2 regions of the Glutamicibacter sp. NPDC055354 genome follow, and region 2 is predicted to be linked to the other one. Evidence: predicted binding sites of a transcription regulator. Region 2 holds the regulator's gene; the other holds the start of a gene.
The links. Region 2 encodes LexA, which represses DNA repair genes until DNA is damaged. Its sites were predicted from a motif close to TCGAACANNTGTTCGA; they were not measured.
Positions count from the first base shown of each region.

Region 1: ACWICV_RS13825 (DUF222 domain-containing protein) is a predicted target of LexA. The motif match lies at 1,862-1,877, and genes of this name have one in related genera.

Region 1 covers NZ_JBSHMB010000003.1:109,412-112,820, forward strand. The annotation lists gene catA (catechol 1,2-dioxygenase) at 1-270, shown strand, start outside; gene ACWICV_RS13810 (hypothetical protein) at 388-540, shown strand; gene ACWICV_RS13815 (DUF1801 domain-containing protein) at 694-1,035, opposite strand; gene ACWICV_RS13820 (hypothetical protein) at 1,289-1,789, shown strand; gene ACWICV_RS13825 (DUF222 domain-containing protein) at 1,941-3,409, shown strand, end outside.
Region 2 covers NZ_JBSHMB010000002.1:599,656-603,064, reverse strand. The annotation lists gene ACWICV_RS13045 (histidinol-phosphate transaminase) at 1-550, opposite strand, end outside; gene ACWICV_RS13040 (LysM peptidoglycan-binding domain-containing protein) at 632-985, opposite strand; gene lexA (transcriptional repressor LexA) at 1,244-1,963, shown strand; gene ACWICV_RS13030 (glycoside hydrolase family 76 protein) at 2,020-3,099, opposite strand; gene ACWICV_RS13025 (ATP-dependent DNA helicase) at 3,205-3,409, opposite strand, start outside.

The DNA.
Region 1 (3,409 bases), on a different contig from region 2:
GCCCCGTACCAGATCCCGACCGACGGCGCCTGCGGCCAGCTGATCGCCGCCGCCGGCTGGCACGCGTGGCGCCCAGCGCACCTGCACCTGAAGGTCTCCGCCGAGGGCCACGAGCTGCTCACCGCCCAGCTGTACTTCCCGGGCGATGCGCACAACGACGACGACATCGCCACCGCGGTGAAGCCGGAACTGATGCTCGACGTGCAGCCAGCAGCATCGGGCAACGGCAAGCAGGTCACCTACGACTTCGTGCTCGACCCTGTGAAGTAAGCCCCAGCGCGCCTCAACACGGCGGGGGTCCCGGCAGCATTGGCCGGACCCCCGCCGTTGCCGTACCCGGAACCTCGACGAACGGGCGAACACCCGCCAATCCAATGGGAGTGCAGCATGAATGCTTCAACACTGAACGATCCAGCCGGGAAGTTCCAGCCCCAATCCATCGCGCACCGAGCTGCCGATGCCAGTGAACCCCAGAACCACTGGGCCTGGACCGGATGGATGCCAGAAGAGGAGCACGGCATCTCGATGCTTGCCGCCTAGGCTTTTGCCCTCAGTACTACCGACGCAAAGCCGAAGGTCCCGACAGCAATGGCGCTGACGGGACCTTCGGCGCACTTGCGGACTGACTCCAGGCAATGCGGCTGCCTGCAGCGGGCGCACTGTTCATCTGGCGGCCAGCTAGCTTGCTCGGGATCAGCCCGCGGCCTTCTTCACCAGTTCCCGGATCCTGTCTTCCGTTGCAGAATCCAGCGAGGTGATAGTCCATGCAACTGGATGCATGTGGGAGCCTTCCTCGTAGGCTGGATTCACGACTTCTCCAAAACCGAAAGCTACGAAGTCCTTGTCAGGCTTGATGTAGCAGACGTCTTTGCCATCCCGGACGTAAAACGGAAGTCCCCAGCGGACGATCGGCTCCAGCGATGGTGCGCTCTGCATGATTATGGCGTGAAGCCGTTCGGCAATCTCGCGATAGGGTGCTGGAGCTGTGCTGAGCTTGGCCAGAACTGCGGCGTCGCCTTTTTTGGTGAAGATCATCCCTAGTCTCCTTCTAACGGTTGGCGCTGCGTTGCGGCGCTGGGTGGTATCGCTCGCGCGATCGCTTTGGGCTCCCGATCGGCACATAATGCACCTTACCGACTAAGGGCATCTGCTTCACGGATTCTTGCACTGGAATACAGACAGCTGGCATCAGGACAGCTTGATCGTGCAAGGACGTAGCACGGACGTCCAGCTCATACGCTTATTGGTTATCCCACCGAGTTGACTAGCGCACTGTTAGGCTACTGACATGCGTAAACTTCTAGCTATCTCCGGGTTCGCCATGATCGTGGCTTACGCGGCTTACGGCTCACTGCTCATGAACAATTGGGCCGTGACCGCAGCAAGTGGGCTTCCCCTCGATGAAACCATTTCCGAGATGGCCTCAATGGACCAGAATTACGACTCGCTTGGAGGGTGGGTCTTCGCAGCCATTGGATCCGCTCTCGCCATCTCCTGGCTCGTTCCGGTAGTTTCCGCCGGACGCAAGCTGCCCGCCTGGGCGGCTATCGGCGCATGGAGCCTGATCATTGCCTTAGGCGCACCGGCTTATTTCTTCGCTTCTTTCGCCAATATGAACTCGGTGGGCGACACCTTTGCCGATTGGAACGCCGATGCCGCCGCGGATCTAGACGCACCCCTGTACATGGCCAGCGTCCTCGCCTTTGCCATACTCGCAGCCATGGCAGCCCGTGGCATCCGAACTGCCTTCACCCGTCCGCCGCGCCCCCTGCATCCAACTAGCAACTAGCAACTAGCACGGCACCCATTACTACCTTCCCTGGTCTAGCGATTTTCGCGCCGGAATCACGCTTAATCGCATTCGCATAAACTTTCTAGAACTTATCCACAATTGGTTTCGAACCAGAAGATACTGTCGATAATCTGCGCGAACGTTAACTATGACTATTCCCGCATATCTAGACGATCACGACGATGAACATCGCCTTCCACTGCGCCCGCCGGGCACCCGCATGGAGTCGCACAGAGCGTCAGCACTCGACGCCCATCGCGAGCACCAGTTGTTCTTCGGACCCATCAAGCAGGTTGCTGACGAACTATTCAATGCGGGCCCCGTGGATGGGCCCGGAGGCGCATTGGAACGCCTGAAGAAACTCCAACGCCTGATGAGCAGCGTTGAAGCCGCTATCTGCGTTTTGCTGGCAGACGGAGTCGAGCAGGTCAGCGCGTCCTTCAATGACCTGATTGCCACCGAGCATGCCCACACCCCAGACGAAGAAGCCGAAGCCAGCAAGAGTGCCGAATACTATGGCATAGACCGTGGCAGCGAGCAGGTCATCAACTCCAATTTCGTAGCTGAGTCAGCTGTCGCATTGCGCGAATCCGTCCGTAAAGTCAGCAAACGGATGTTCCATGCCAAGGGCTTGCGTCACGCCTGCAAAGCCACCCTTGCCGCGCTCGCTGCAGGTGAGATTACCGTTAAGGCCGCCCACGACATCGTCAAATACTCGCAAGACCTTTCCCCGGAGCAGGTCGGCCGCATGGAGGAAAACTTGCTGCCTCTGGCAAGAACAGCCTGCGACGAAACCGTCTACCAGCGGGCCCGTCGCTTTCACGACCGGATGAATCCCAATTCGGCAGAGAACCGGCAGAAGAACGCATTCGCAGCCCGTAATCTCAAGGTGTGGAATGAGGAGAATGGCATGGCTACCTTGCAGCTGCATCACCGAGCTGATGTCATCCATTCGATTCGCAACTCGATAAAGCAGGCAGCCGCCCAGATCACTGATTCCAAGGATCTGCGCACGCAAACGCAGGTTGAAGCCGATGTGCTTGCGGACGTGTATCTGCATGGCTGGCCCGGAATGGAAGGCATGCCGCTGAAGCCACGGGTTGCCATCACGATCCCAGCCATTGAAATGCTCGTGAATCCCGCTCGCGCCCTCGCTGATTTGGAAGGTTACGGGCCGATCCCAATCGGCGTAGCGTTGGAAATCGCCGCGGATGCTCCGTCGTTCCAGCGCGTTCTGACCGACCCATGGACGGGAGCCGCAATTGATGTGGAGCCCAAGAAATATCGGCCTTCCCAGGGGTTGCGCGATTTGCTGCGTTACCGCGACCAGCATTGCGGTTTCCCTGGTTGCCGCCGCCTGCCCGATCGTTCGGAAATTGATCACATCGAAGCGTATGGACAGGGCGGCCACACTACCCGGCAGAACACCCATCTCTTGTGCAAGCAGCATCAGATGTACAAGCACGCGCTTGGCTGGAAGGTCTTCGCTTGCCCGGATGGCTCCAAGACGTGGGTATCTCCGCACGGGCTGCGGTCAATCACGGTTCCCGAGAGCGTGGACAACGTGGAGAAATTTGATCATGTCAACGATCGTTGTCCTCAACGTCCCCAGGAGGC
Region 2 (3,409 bases):
CCGCGGTGATGACGTCCAGGCCAAGGGCCGTGCCGGTGGGGTTATTCGGAGAGCAGAGAAAAACGATGTTCGGCTTGTGCTCGCGAACCTGTGCGGCTGCGGAATCGGCGGACAACGTGAAATCTGCGGCGCGTTCACCGGCGATATATTTCGTGTCAGTACCACTGGCAAGCAGCGGGTACATGGAGTAGGTAGGGCCGAAGCTCATCACGGCACGGCCGGGGCCGCCAAAGGCTTGCAGGATTTGCTGCAGGATTTCATTGGAACCGTTAGCGGCCCAGATATTGTCCTTTGTGAGCGAGTGGCCGAGGTAATCGGCTAGGAGTTCGCGAAGCTCGGTGAACTCGCGGTCCGGATACCGGTTCAACGTTGCCGCCGCCTTGGCCACCTCTTGTGCAATGGCATCGACGACTGTCGGTGGCAACGGATGGGTGTTCTCGTTGACGTTCAGCTGGATGGGCACGTCAATTTGTGGTGCGCCATAAGGGGATAGCCCGCGGAGATTCTCACGCAAGGGCAGCTGACTCAAAAGTTCACTGCGGTCATTCACGCATCAAGTCTACGTGCGCAGCGCGCCTGCCGGTGAATCCGCTACGGCCACAGGTAACAAACTCGAAGCAAGCTGGGGAAGCTAGCCGGCAAGGACCGGAATCGAGAGGGTTTCGCCGACCTGGATTTCGCTGCCGGTCAGGGCATTGAGTTCGGCGATGTGGCCCACTGCCGAGGTCACGTCGTAACCGGTGGCGTAATCCCGGGCCAGGCTCCACAGCGTATCCCCTGGAATAACGGTGACATCAACGGTTCCGACTCCAACAGGAGTATCGGCTGCGGCATGCGCGTCAGAGGCAAACATGGAGATGAAGAAAGCTGCGGCGATGGTGAGTGCGAAAATGGGCATACCCACAAGCACGGCCCATCCGCGACGGTTGATGCGGATCTTCAGTGGTGCCTGGGTCTGATTTGAGTCAAGTGCGACGGTTGCCATGACTTTGTCTCCTCAAGAAATTCAAGTGATGCGAATTTGTATTCGAAAGCGTAGATTCGAAAACTTGTTCGAACCTCGTATATCTGTTCTAACAGAGGTTTGCGGAACTTGTCCAGAAGTTTTCGAACAAATCTTTGAAAGAAGCTCGCTTATCTACTAAGATTTCGAAGTAGACGAGCAATGAAAACATCTCACCATCTAGCGCCGACAGTTTGGACTTACGAACTTTCGAATGATTGCTAGGGAAGGCAAAATCTCATGTCAGCTTCACAACGCACTCCCCGATCGAATGCACGTTCGCTGACGATTCGCCAAAAGAAGATCCTGGAGACGATCCAGCGGTCAATCGGCAAGAACGGTTATCCACCATCGATGCGTGAGATTGGTGACGCAGTGGGGCTCAAGAGCCTTTCGAGCGTCACCCACCAGCTGAGCCAGCTGGAAAAGCTCGGCTATATCCGTCGAGATCCACGCCGTCCGCGCGCAATGGAAATCCTGCTGCCTCTGCAGCTGGCCGAAGACGCCGAGAAGGCCGAAGTTTCGAAGCCGGTCGAGCCAGATGCCAGCGAAGACGCCAAGATCATTGAATTGAGCACTTCCGCTGACACCACCATGGTTCCCCTGGTTGGCCGTATCGCTGCCGGCGGTCCGATCCTTGCCGAACAGTCCGTCGAGGATGTTTTCTCGTTGCCTCGTCAGCTCGTAGGCCACGGCGAACTGTTCATGCTCAAGGTTTCCGGCGATTCAATGGTTGACGCTGCGATTTGCGATGGCGACTGGGTAGTTGTCCGCCGCCAGCAGACGGCGGACAACGGCGACATCGTAGCTGCCCTGCTCGATGAAGAAGCCACGGTAAAGACTTTCCGGCAGCGTGACGGGCACACCTGGCTGCTTCCGCAGAACTCGCGCTACGAACCAATTTTGGGTGATGCCGCAACGATCATGGGACGCGTCGTCTCGGTGATGCGCTCGCTCTAGAATACGTACGGTCATTGCGCTGGTGCTTGGCACCAGCGCAATTCTCGTTTAACCCGCTATTGGCCGGCGTTCAACTCGAATTGAGCGGCCGCCGAGAAGATCATCCAGCGTTGGATTGCCGCCGAAAGCCGGCGTGGCTCCTGGTCAGCCAGATGGCGCGCCGTTGCCATGACCAGCCTCCTGGCCTGCTCCCGGCTCCGGGCTTCCAAGCGGACATCATTACCGGCGAGGGCCAGATATCGGCAGAGTATCCCCGCGAACAGGTTGCCGTCTCCCCCGCTGTTGAACGAGAGGACCCCGGCAGCAGTTGACAGCGATTTCGTGGTGGCATCGATCAGTACTTGAGCGTGAGCCAGATCAGCAGGCTCGCCAAGCTCAAGCAATGCCCCGAGCACCAGGCCCTGGTTATAGGTGTAGACCGCTGGTTCCACGGCGTGTCCCTGCGTGGTCAACCGAAGTCCGTCCAGATACAGTCCTCGCTCCACGCTGAACAGATTCTTTTCCAGCCACTGGAGAAGCTCTCGCGCGGTCTCTTTCTCCCCGGTACGGGCAAAGAACAGTGCCGCCGGCGCGTTGGCTGGCGTGTTCTTGAAATCCCGCTTTCTGGACCAGTACAGGCCGCCGTCCAGCACCCCATCCATGCCGGCATGGAGCTGCCGTCCCAGCGTCCGAACTGCCGCCTCGGCAGGACGGCTCCTGTGCCCCGTCACCAGCTGCGTGAACTTTGACAGGCGGCCGCTGGCCAGGGCAAGCCAAGCCATGTCGTCGAAGAAGTAGTTGGGCAAGATCCCGAAGTTTCGAATTCGAATGCCGCGCAATAGGCCGTTGGCCCGGGCAAGCGCTTCGCGCGCCCGGTGTTCGTTGCCTTCGTCCCAGTACGATCGGCCCTCATCGATGATGGCATCCAGATAGTGCGCCTGCCACCAATAGTTCCACTCCGCAAGCGGGTGCGCGAAACCATTGAGATTGCTGAGCATGCTTCCGTCGCGCAACCGATGCGCTTTGCTGTAGCTCTGTCCAATCCACGTTCCGGGCAACCCCATGAGGCGATGCCCGAACCGCTGGTGGGTGTCGATCGCGGCTTGGTGCGCCAATTCCTGCATGGACTCCATGGTGCCTTCCGATTCGAGCTTCATCAGTTCTTGTCACAGACCTTAGTGCATCTGGAAGCATCATGCTGGTACCGGTTAAAGAACACGAGCTGTCCCGAAGGACAGCTCAAGTTCATATTCTGGTTGCGGCTATTTCCCGCCCGGGTTCAATCGCTTGAGAACACCAGTAATGACCTTCTTATCGACAGTCGGCCACATCGGAGGCAGGGTAGCTTTCAAGAAGCTGCCATACCGCGCCGTGGCCATGCGCGAATCAAGGATCGCCACAACGCCCTTATCCCCGACCGAACGAATCAAGCGCCCAGCACCCTGGGCCAGGCGAATCGCCGCATGG